2 regions of the Margalitia sp. FSL K6-0131 genome follow, and region 2 is predicted to be linked to the other one. Evidence: a T-box and tRNA genes for the amino acid it is inferred to sense, from the RefSeq annotation. Region 2 holds a T-box; the other holds one or more tRNA genes.
What was found. The T-box of region 2 lies ahead of asnS (asparagine--tRNA ligase). A T-box ahead of a tRNA ligase gene usually reads a tRNA of that ligase, here a tRNA-Asn.

Region 1 (6,067 bases), 2.2 Mb from region 2:
TTTCGTAATTTTATGGTGGATATTTTTTGAAATTTGAAGGAAGGGGTTTTCTGGAATAAGGTTTTAAAATAGCATGTGGAGAAGCATTGTAAATAAACAAACACTAGCAAATCAAAAGCATATGAAGTTCCATCGTTATAATATTTTTCGTCTTGTACAAAGTTTATCGGACACTAGTTCCTTTATCTGTGACAAAACACGATAATTCCTTGAGTTTGCGGACATAGGTTCCGCTATTTTACAAAAAAGCAGTGATTTCGATGTGATTTTTCTTAAATAACGGAATCTATGTCCGCTAAACGTTTAAAATATGGGCATTTAATAAGAATAACGGATTCAGTGTCCGCTTAAGAGATATAACTGCTTATTAAAACAAAAAAAGGCCTGATTTTTTCAATCAAGACCTTAAAGGATGGATGAGCCATGAAGGACTCGAACCTTCGACCCTCTGATTAAAAGTCAGATGCTCTACCGACTGAGCTAATGGCTCGTAATATAGATTGTAGAAAAGATTTTATGCTTCTTTCCTAAGAACATCTACGTCGTCAAGCTTTCAGTATGCCTATTCAAGTAGCAGCTCAAGCTGTACGCTGATGTTTCGCTTCGTAGATTACTCGTGCGAGCTAATGGCTCGCATATCTATGCCTCTTTATTATGTACTAAAGTTCAATATATATGAATCAAAAAAGGGCAAAAAAAAATGGCTGGGCTAGCTGGATTCGAACCAACGAGTGACGGAGTCAAAGTCCGTTGCCTTACCGCTTGGCTATAGCCCATTGAAAAGAAAAAAGACATTTATATTATGTCCACAGTTTTAAAAAAATATAACTTTAAAATGGTGGAGGGGGACGGATTCGAACCGCCGAACCCGAAGGAGCGGATTTACAGTCCGCCGCGTTTAGCCACTTCGCTACCCCTCCGATAAGGAATGGTGCCGGCCAGAGGACTTGAACCCCCAACCTACTGATTACAAGTCAGTTGCTCTACCAATTGAGCTAGGCCGGCTTATTAAAAGATGTTAACTGCTGATAAATTATCGCAAATAATTGTCGTCCAGCTCTCAGAAAGCTTATCCAAGTAGCAACTCGAGCTATACGCTGAAGCGTCGCTTCGTAGCATATTCGATCGTGCTCTACCAATTGAGCTAGGCCGGCATTTTTTTTAAAATATGGTGGAGGATGACGGGATCGAACCGCCGACCCCCTGCTTGTAAGGCAGGTGCTCTCCCAGCTGAGCTAATCCTCCGAAATATATTAAAGTGGTGACCCGTACGGGATTCGAACCCGTGTTACCGCCGTGAAAGGGCGGTGTCTTAACCGCTTGACCAACGGGCCAATCTAGATGCTGTTTAGGTAAGCTTCCAACCGGGCTCGAACCGGTGACCTCTTCCTTACCATGGAAGTGCTCTACCTGCTGAGCTATGGAAGCAATGGCTCCGCAGGTAGGATTCGAACCTACGACCGATCGGTTAACAGCCGATAGCTCTACCACTGAGCTACTGCGGAATAATCTAAACCCGGCAACGTCCTACTCTTGCAGGGGGAGAGCCCCCAACTACCATCGGCGCTGAGAAGCTTAACTTCCGTGTTCGGGATGGGAACGGGTGTGACCTTCTCGCCATAATTACCGGATATTGTTTCTTTTGCTTCACTGCTTATAAGCAGTTCATTTCATTAAGACAAACTTAATTATAATGATTTTCAGCTAAATTTCAAGGGTTTTTTTAGAATTTCTTCATTTTATTCCCTCAAAACTAAATACTGCAGAAGAAGAAGTAAAACTGAGTTTCGCTTTTTTCAATCCAGCTCCAGCGCCTATCGGCTAGTGAATTTCTCCGTCTCCTCCCTACGATAAGTCAACATCAGTTCGTGAACTACCTCACTGTGTTTCCTTTATCTCGAGCCTGCGACTACGAAATTCATACGCCGATGAGCAAGGCGCTTCCACTTTATATTTTGGTTAAGTCCTCGATCGATTAGTATTCGTCAGCTCCATGTGTCGCCACACTTCCACCTCGAACCTATCAACCTGATCATCTTTCAGGGATCTTACTAGCTTGCGCTATGGGAAATCTCATCTTGAGGGGGGCTTCATGCTTAGATGCTTTCAGCACTTATCCCTTCCGCACATAGCTACCCAGCGATGCCTTTGGCAAGACAACTGGTACACCAGCGGTGCGTCCATCCCGGTCCTCTCGTACTAAGGACAGCTCCTCTCAAATTTCCTACGCCCACGACGGATAGGGACCGAACTGTCTCACGACGTTCTGAACCCAGCTCGCGTACCGCTTTAATGGGCGAACAGCCCAACCCTTGGGACCGACTACAGCCCCAGGATGCGATGAGCCGACATCGAGGTGCCAAACCTCCCCGTCGATGTGGACTCTTGGGGGAGATAAGCCTGTTATCCCCGGGGTAGCTTTTATCCGTTGAGCGATGGCCCTTCCATGCGGAACCACCGGATCACTAAGCCCGACTTTCGTCCCTGCTCGACTTGTAGGTCTCGCAGTCAAGCTCCCTTGTGCCTTTACACTCTACGAATGATTTCCAACCATTCTGAGGGAACCTTTGGGCGCCTCCGTTACTCTTTAGGAGGCGACCGCCCCAGTCAAACTGCCTGCCTGACACTGTCTCCCACCCCGATCAGGGGTGCGGGTTAGAATTTCAATACAGCCAGGGTAGTATCCCACCGACGCCTCCACCGAAGCTGGCGCTCCGGCTTCAAAGGCTCCTACCTATCCTGTACAAGCTGTACCAAAATTCAATATCAGGCTGCAGTAAAGCTCCACGGGGTCTTTCCGTCCTGTCGCGGGTAACCTGCATCTTCACAGGTACTATAATTTCACCGAGTCTCTCGTTGAGACAGTGCCCAGATCGTTACGCCTTTCGTGCGGGTCAGAACTTACCTGACAAGGAATTTCGCTACCTTAGGACCGTTATAGTTACGGCCGCCGTTTACTGGGGCTTCAATTCAGAGCTTCGCTTACGCTAACCCCTCCTCTTAACCTTCCAGCACCGGGCAGGCGTCAGCCCCTATACTTCGCCTTGCGGCTTCGCAGAGACCTGTGTTTTTGCTAAACAGTCGCCTGGGCCTATTCACTGCGGCTCTCTCGGGCTTGCACCCTACCAGAGCACCCCTTCTCCCGAAGTTACGGGGTCATTTTGCCGAGTTCCTTAACGAGAGTTCTCTCGCTCACCTTAGGATTCTCTCCTCGCCTACCTGTGTCGGTTTGCGGTACGGGCACCTTTCACCTCACTAGAGGATTTTCTTGGCAGTGTGGAATCAGGAACTTCGGTACTATATTTCCCTCGCTATCACAGCTCCGCCTTCACGGTTACGGGATTTGCCTCGTAACCAGCCTAACTGCTTAGACGCACATAACCAGCAGTGCGCTTACCCTATCCTCCTGCGTCCCCCCATCGTTCAAACGGTGAAGAGGTGGTACAGGAATATCAACCTGTTGTCCATCGCCTACGCCTTTCGGCCTCGGCTTAGGTCCCGACTAACCCTGAGCGGACGAGCCTTCCTCAGGAAACCTTAGGCATTCGGTGGAAGGGATTCTCACCCTTCTTTCGCTACTCATACCGGCATTCTCACTTCTAAGCGCTCCACTAGTCCTTCCGGTCTAGCTTCACCGCCCTTAGAACGCTCTCCTACCACGGACACCTGTCAGGTGTCCATCCACAGCTTCGGTGATACGTTTAGCCCCGGTACATTTTCGGCGCAGAGTCACTCGACCAGTGAGCTATTACGCACTCTTTAAATGGTGGCTGCTTCTAAGCCAACATCCTGGTTGTCTAAGCAACTCCACATCCTTTTCCACTTAACGTATACTTTGGGACCTTAGCTGGTGGTCTGGGCTGTTTCCCTTTTGACTACGGATCTTATCACTCGCAGTCTGACTCCCAAGCATAAGTATTTGGCATTCGGAGTTTGTCTGAATTCGGTAACCCGATGAGGGCCCCTAGTCCAAACAGTGCTCTACCTCCAATACTCTTCATCTTGAGGCTAGCCCTAAAGCTATTTCGGAGAGAACCAGCTATCTCCAAGTTCGATTGGAATTTCTCCGCTACCCACACCTCATCCCCGCACTTTTCAACGTGCGTGGGTTCGGGCCTCCAGTAAGTGTTACCTTACCTTCACCCTGGACATGGGTAGATCACCTGGTTTCGGGTCTACGACCTCATACTTATTCGCCCTATTCAGACTCGCTTTCGCTGCGGCTCCGCTTCATCAGCTTAACCTTGCATGAAATCGTAACTCGCCGGTTCATTCTACAAAAGGCACGCTATCACCCATTAACGGGCTCTAACTACTTGTAGGCACACGGTTTCAGGTTCTCTTTCACTCCCCTCCCGGGGTGCTTTTCACCTTTCCCTCACGGTACTGGTTCACTATCGGTCACTAGGGAGTATTTAGCCTTGGGAGATGGTCCTCCCTGCTTCCGACGGGATTTCACGTGTCCCGCCGTACTCAGGATCCACTCTGGAGGGAACGAAGTTTCAACTACAGGGTTGTTACCTTCTTTGACGGGCCTTTCCAGACCTCTTCATCTACTCCGTTCCTTTGTAACTCCGTATAGAGTGTCCTACAACCCCAAGAGGCAAGCCTCTTGGTTTGGGCTTCTTCCGTTTCGCTCGCCGCTACTCAGGAAATCGCGTTTGCTTTCTCTTCCTCCGGGTACTTAGATGTTTCAGTTCCCCGGGTCTGCCTTCATTACCCTATGTATTCAGGTAAAGATACTGCTCCATTACGAGCAGTGGGTTCCCCCATTCGGAAATCTCCGGATCAAAGCTTGCTTACAGCTCCCCGAAGCATATCGGTGTTAGTCCCGTCCTTCATCGGCTCCTAGTGCCAAGGCATCCACCGTGCGCCCTTACTAACTTAACCTATAAGGTTATTACTACTTTAAATTGGATTAAATCCATAAAGTGGCGATTCTCGGTTTTACTTGGTTTCTTCTATCAGTATCTAGTTTTCAAGGAACAAATTATCCTGGATGAATTGATCATCCAAAACTGAACAGAACTTAAAAACGTCTTCTTATAACCACGTAAGTGGTTTTCCATTATCCTTAGAAAGGAGGTGATCCAGCCGCACCTTCCGATACGGCTACCTTGTTACGACTTCACCCCAATCATCTGTCCCACCTTCGGCGGCTGGCTCCAAAAGGTTACCTCACCGACTTCGGGTGTTACAAACTCTCGTGGTGTGACGGGCGGTGTGTACAAGGCCCGGGAACGTATTCACCGCGGCATGCTGATCCGCGATTACTAGCGATTCCGGCTTCATGCAGGCGAGTTGCAGCCTGCAATCCGAACTGAGAATGGTTTTATGGGATTGGCTTAACCTCGCGGTCTCGCAGCCCTTTGTACCATCCATTGTAGCACGTGTGTAGCCCAGGTCATAAGGGGCATGATGATTTGACGTCATCCCCACCTTCCTCCGGTTTGTCACCGGCAGTCACCTTAGAGTGCCCAACTGAATGCTGGCAACTAAGGTCAAGGGTTGCGCTCGTTGCGGGACTTAACCCAACATCTCACGACACGAGCTGACGACAACCATGCACCACCTGTCACTCTGTCCCCCGAAGGGGAACGCCCTATCTCTAGGGTTGTCAGAGGATGTCAAGACCTGGTAAGGTTCTTCGCGTTGCTTCGAATTAAACCACATGCTCCACCGCTTGTGCGGGCCCCCGTCAATTCCTTTGAGTTTCAGCCTTGCGGCCGTACTCCCCAGGCGGAGTGCTTAATGCGTTAGCTGCAGCACTAAAGGGCGGAAACCCTCTAACACTTAGCACTCATCGTTTACGGCGTGGACTACCAGGGTATCTAATCCTGTTCGCTCCCCACGCTTTCGCGCCTCAGCGTCAGTTACAGACCAGAGAGTCGCCTTCGCCACTGGTGTTCCTCCACATCTCTACGCATTTCACCGCTACACGTGGAATTCCACTCTCCTCTTCTGCACTCAAGTCTCCCAGTTTCCAATGACCCTCCACGGTTGAGCCGTGGGCTTTCACATCAGACTTAAGAAACCGCCTGCGCGCGCTTTACGCCCAATAATTCCG
Region 2 (6,067 bases):
GGCTTCATTCAGCAGTTCCTTCGCCGTTTTTGCTTCGTCTTTTAACAAACGATTATTCCATATCTTTCGATAAACACCTAATAATTCTTCGTATCTCAAAATGAATACTCCTTTCAAAACAGAAAATTTACATTAAATACAGAAAAAATGAGAAAACTATGTATAGAAAACTCATTAGTGGAGGTATTAAAAATGCATGGTCCATATTGTTGTCCAAACTGCAAAACAAATCGTTCCAGATTCAATATTATACAACAAGTTCCACAAGCTGTGAAAATGGATCCAAGGTCAGGTGATATTATCGAGGAATATGAAAATAATGCAGTCAATCCATTTCATATTCCATATAAAGGTCCTGATTATCGTGTTCAATGTGCCGCTTGCGGCCTAATTGAAGATGAAAAGACATTCCTGAAATTTGGTGAACTCAGATAACAAGCCCGCAATAAATAGTGCGTTTCTATGTTTTCACTAAGAAAAAATAGGACTCTGGTTATTTAAAACCAGAGTCCTTTTTCAGCGTTTGGAATTTGAAATTTTGTTTTTTTATTTTTTACTTAATACCTCAGTCGCTTTTTTAACTTGCGGATCATCTTTAATAATTTTCTCACGAAGCTTGTTCATAAGCTCGATAGTAGTATCTCCCTCAAGAATACCATTTACTTTCAGATGTTCAGCCTTTTGGAATGCCTGCACTGCTTTTTCTGTTTGACTGTCATATAAACCATCCACTTTTCCAGGATTATAACCTACAGCCTTAAGCATTTGTTCGGCTGTTTTGATATTGCTGGATACATCTGATTTCTTCCACTTCTTGCTTGGATCAATAATAGGGAGATTGGCATATTTCGGTAAGTCCACCTTATATTCAGGTTCAATGCCTTTCTCATGAATCCATTCACCATTTGGAGTTAACCATTTCGCTACTGTAAACTTCACATCGGAACCGTCTTTGAAATCAGTAGCTGTTTGTACTGTTCCTTTTCCGAATGATTTATGACCAATTAACGGAATTCCCGCGGATTCATTAAGTGCTGCAGCCGTAATTTCAGATGCGCTTGCACTTCCTTCATCAATGAGCACTACTGCCGGAACATTGATCTTTTTACCAGCCTTTGCAACCTCTTGGTCGCGTTTGCCGTTTCTGTCCTCTGTCTGAACAATCGTCTTGCCTTCTGGAACGAATAGGTTTGAAATTTCTAGGGCTTGATTTAATAACCCACCCGGATTTTGACGTAAATCCAAAATTAAAGATTTCATTCCTTTTTTATCCATTTCATCTAATGCTTTTACAAGTTCATCATAAGTATTATTTGAAAAACTTGTAATTTGCACTTTTGCTACACCATTTTTCATCATTTCTGCATAAACCGTATTAATTGGAATGGTATCGCGGACAATTGTCATTTCAGCTGTTTCTTTGGAGCCTGCTGGTTGTATTGTTAACTTCACACTCGTACCTTTTTTCCCCCGGATGAGTAATACCGCTTCATTTGCAGACATTCCTCGAATGCTTTTGTCATTTACGGCTAATATTTTATCATTCGGTTTTAGACCTGCTTTTTCGGCAGGGGATCCTTTTATTGGAGATACAACAGTAATAAAGCCGTCTTTTTCCTGAATTTCTGCACCTATTCCTTCAAAAGAGGATGAAATACTTTCGTTAAATTGCTTCGCCTCATCCTCCGACATGTAATCAGAATATGGATCTCCTAAAGAGTCAACCATTCCGTTAATGGCACCGTTTATTAATGTCTTCTTGTCCACTTTTTTATAATAACTGCTTTCTAACTTGTCATAAACTTCATAGAGTTTATTAAATTCCGGACGATTATTCGCTACACCTACATTAACTGCTTTTTTATCCCCGAATGCTAATACAAGGGTAGTAACCCCTGCCGTTGCAAATACGAGTATAAAAATAAGCATAACAAATGTAAATTTCTTCATTCGAATAAAACCATTTATGTTTTCTGTAGAGGAGTCAATATCCTTTTTCTCTTCTTCCAAGACATTCACCACTTTCATTCCCGTATACAATGCTATCTGTAATCAGTATTCTATGTAAAAAAATATTAACTTCTTTATTTTATCAGCTTTTATCGAATAACGAAAGAAAAGGTTTTTTTGAATGAAAAAAACGCGAATTTTGTTATATTTTATCTAAATATTCATTATATTATTTTCACATCCATTGTTTACTCTAAATATCTTATTGTTAGTATTGAAGTAAAAAAGCCCACTGCTATTGTGGCTAAAAGAGAATACAAAAAAATGCCAAGTCCAAAAAATTTCATTCCCAACAAAAGCACAAGCGCGTCTAAAACAAAAATAATAATTCCTACATTCACATTAGTAAATACACCTACCATTTGAGCAAACAAATCTAACCCATCCCCGGCAACACCAGCCTGAAGGATAAGACCTGCCCCTAATCCAATAAAGGTTCCACCTACCAAAGCACTTAAAAGAACGGGTAATTGTATTCGATCGGATAAAAAGGAAAACAAGTCCAAAAAAAAGGAACTAAAAATTACTCCGAAAATACTATTATAGAAATAACGTCGATAATAAATAAAGGCAAATATATATAATGGAATGCTTAAACTAATCATACTTAAGCCAGTTGGAATGGAAAAAAAATAATAAAAAATTAATGCGATCCCCATTAATCCTCCATCTAATAAATGATGGGGAATGATAAACCCATTTACACCAATTGATAATAAAATACTCCCCAAAATAATTTGTCCAACCTTCTGAATTGTTCTCTCCCCCAACATTTCATCTAGCTTGTCTCTAAAAATAGTTTATGAGGGGAAATGATTTTCATGCAAAATTTCAATCGTTATCGTTTCAGAATATTTATTATGATAAAGATCACAAAAAAAGCGGGTTTCCAAATATATTACAAGAACATACATACATTCTCTTTTTTAGGTGGTGTTGGTATTGAAAGATTACAATATCTCCGCCTTTTAAGGGAACTAGACAAAGGTTTATGTTTTGTGATAAAATTTTACAATAAAAATTCATTTAAAAACTACATATTTTATAGCGATGAAGAGGAAAGTAGTTTTTGCTATATTCGATAGCGAGCCGGGGACGGTGGAAGCCTGGCGATGAAGCATGAATGAAGAACACCTTTGAGTTCTAACCGAAAGGGATATCTTAAGTAGGCTTAGACGTTACCAGCACGTTATCTGACTGGGGTAAGCAATATTAGCTTTAAAGTTGGTCAAATGACAATTTGGGTGGTACCGCGGAAGTCAGCCTTTCGTCCCTTTTTTTGGGAATAGAAGGCTTTTTTTATTGTGAAAAATTACCATAAGGAGGCTATTTATGATAAAGACTGTAGTAAAAGATTTATACAGAAATCAAGAAAATTATAATGACAAAACGGTTCAAATTTCAGGCTGGATCCGTACTCTTCGCGATTCCAAAACCATTGGCTTTATGGAATTAAACGACGGAACATTCTTCAAGAGTGTACAAGTAGTTTTTGAGGATACCCTTGATAACTTCAAAGAAATTACGAAGTTACCTATTAGCTCTTCTGTTTTAGTAGAAGGTGAATTTGTTCCAACACCTGAAATGAAACAACCTTTTGAAATTAAAGCGACAAAAATTGTGGTGGAAGGATTATCGGATACAGATTATCCTTTACAAAAAAAGAGACATTCCCTTGAATATTTAAGAACTATCGCTCATTTACGTCCGAGAGCCAATACCTTCTCAGCCGTTTTCAGAGTAAGATCTCTTGCATCTTATGCCATTCATAAATTCTTTCAAGAAAAAGGATTTGTATACGTACATACACCGATTATTACCGGAAGCGATACGGAGGGTGCCGGGGAAATGTTCCGTGTGACATCCATGGATTTGAACCAGCTTCCAAAAACCGGGGACGGAAAAGTAGATGACAGTGCAGATTTCTTCGGCAAAGAAACCAACTTAACCGTTAGCGGTCAATTAAATGCGGAAACCTTTGCTCTTGCTTTCCGTAATGTATATACCTTTGGTCCGACCTTTAGAGCAGAAAATTCGAATACGGCACGTCATGCCGCAGAATTCTGGATGATTGAGCCGGAAGTTGCCTTTGCAGAACTACCGGATATCATGGACCTCGGAGAAGAAATGGTCAAGTATGTCATTAATTACGTTTTTGAACATGCACCAGAAGAAATGGCCTTCTTTAATAGCTTTATCGATAAAACACTTATTGAAAGATTGCAGACCGCATTAGAATCCGATTTTGGAAGAGTTACTTATACCGAAGCGGTTGAATTATTAAAGAACTCCGGTAAGGAATTTGACTACCCTGTTGAATGGGGTACGGATTTGCAAACGGAACATGAACGCTATCTTAGCGAGGAAATTTACAAGCGTCCTGTCTTCGTAACCGACTATCCGAAAGAAATTAAGGCATTTTATATGAGAGCGAATGATGACGGCAAGACAGTAGCTGCGACTGACCTATTGGTTCCAGGTATCGGCGAGTTAATCGGGGGAAGTCAGCGTGAGGAAAGAGAAGAGGTCCTTGCCAATAGAATTAAAGAACTTGGTATGACGGAAGAAGATTACTGGTGGTATCTTGAGCTTAGAAAATACGGCGGTACAAAGCATTCAGGCTATGGAATTGGCTTTGAACGATTAGTTATGTATTTAACCGGAATGAAGAACATCCGTGATGTAATACCATTTCCTCGTACACCAGGAAATGCAGATTTTTAATGAAATAGATGTAAAAAATGAACAATAGGATGCTGCTGCATCCTATTGTTCATTTTTTATAAGTATTGGTATCAATCTGTTTACCTGTTTTTATGCTTTTTTAACATGTTGAAAATATTCCTCTAATGTCCAATTGTTTTTGTACATTACCTCCGCGGCTTTTTTTCCAACATATCTAAAATGCCATGGCTCATATTCATATTTGGTTACGTTCACCTTATCTTTCGGGTATCTTAAAATGAAACCAAACTCATGAGCATGTTCACGCAGCCATATTCCTTCCTTATGTTCTCCCATTTTTTCTGTAAGAAGGAAATTTTCTGTTTCACTGGTTATATCCATCGCAAGTCCTGTTTGGTGTTCGCTTTCTCCAGGAATTGCAACCGCTTGAGCAGCTTTATCTTTTCCAACATTTGCTACTTCTGCATCAAATAAAGTTTTTTGTCTTGTATAAGAACGATAACCCGAAGCAGCATACAGGAAGATATTATCTTTTTTTGCCGTGGAAAACATTTGCTCTAAGGCAGTTGCTGCTTCTTTTCTCATATAGCTCTTTTCAATATCCTGATTGCCAAAGGAAAATGCGACTTTTGGACGAACAAGATCATTTGGCTTATAGTCTCCAAGGGAATAATCCTTATTAACCAAAGCTAGTATATTAGAGGGGTTTTCAATCATTTTGATTCCATTTACAACCCTAATTTGATTAAAATTATCTGGACTTAGTAATAAATCATGGTTTGTATTATTTTGGCTTGTCTGTTTACCTATTGAATTATTGATAGAATTGGATGGTTTCTCTTGACCCTTACCTGTTGAGGCATCAGTTGCCTTGTTTTGGCCCCAGCTGCAACCACCTAACAAAAATATAACGGCTGTAAGTGCTAAAATACGTTTCATAATGTCACCTTTCCTCTTAATGCAAAAAAATTTCTTCACATATAAGAGTTTATCAAAGAAATGAGAGAAAAGGATAGGTAAAAATATGAATTTTTTTTAATACTTTAATGAATCGAGTAGGAGGAGGTGACTAACCCCCGACCTCTCACACCACCGTACGTACGGTTCCGTATACGGCGGTTCCATTTATGTCTGACGTAGTTGAGAATATCTCACATAAAGACTCTTCAGCCCTCGCATCTCCCAATAGGAGTTTGTGAGGGTTTTCTGTAGGATTGGGCTTCTGGCTATTCTCCAATATTTCTTTCTAGAGTTTCCCCATTCGTATGCCTTCTCTTTTGGAATCCCTAATCCAATGAGTTTTCTTACTTTGGTTTTTGGTTTCTTCCATTCTTTCCATTGGCACATTCTGAGACGCCTTCTAATCCATTCG

Region 1: it encodes a tRNA-Asn, which carries the amino acid that the T-box ahead of asnS (asparagine--tRNA ligase) is inferred to sense. The anticodon was not compared.

What each region holds. Positions count from the first base shown of each region.
Region 1 is NZ_JBBOZS010000001.1:182,227-188,293, reverse strand. It holds tRNA gene NSQ59_RS01030 (tRNA-Lys) at 418-490, opposite strand; tRNA gene NSQ59_RS01025 (tRNA-Gln) at 702-776, opposite strand; tRNA gene NSQ59_RS01020 (tRNA-Tyr) at 837-920, opposite strand; tRNA gene NSQ59_RS01015 (tRNA-Thr) at 930-1,005, opposite strand; tRNA gene NSQ59_RS01010 (tRNA-Val) at 1,170-1,245, opposite strand; tRNA gene NSQ59_RS01005 (tRNA-Glu) at 1,260-1,334, opposite strand; tRNA gene NSQ59_RS01000 (tRNA-Thr) at 1,356-1,428, opposite strand; tRNA gene NSQ59_RS00995 (tRNA-Asn) at 1,431-1,505, opposite strand; rRNA gene rrf (5S ribosomal RNA) at 1,515-1,631, opposite strand; rRNA gene NSQ59_RS00985 (23S ribosomal RNA) at 1,956-4,890, opposite strand; rRNA gene NSQ59_RS00980 (16S ribosomal RNA) at 5,079-6,067, opposite strand, start outside.
Region 2 is NZ_JBBOZS010000001.1:2,401,758-2,407,824, reverse strand. It holds gene NSQ59_RS11760 (hypothetical protein) at 1-99, opposite strand, end outside; gene NSQ59_RS11755 (hypothetical protein) at 193-435, shown strand; gene NSQ59_RS11750 (lmo1851 family serine protease) at 547-2,028, opposite strand; gene NSQ59_RS11745 (YitT family protein) at 2,199-2,780, opposite strand; T-box leader at 3,052-3,288, shown strand; gene asnS (asparagine--tRNA ligase) at 3,343-4,734, shown strand; gene NSQ59_RS11735 (M15 family metallopeptidase) at 4,825-5,634, opposite strand; gene ltrA (group II intron reverse transcriptase/maturase) at 5,821-6,067, opposite strand, start outside.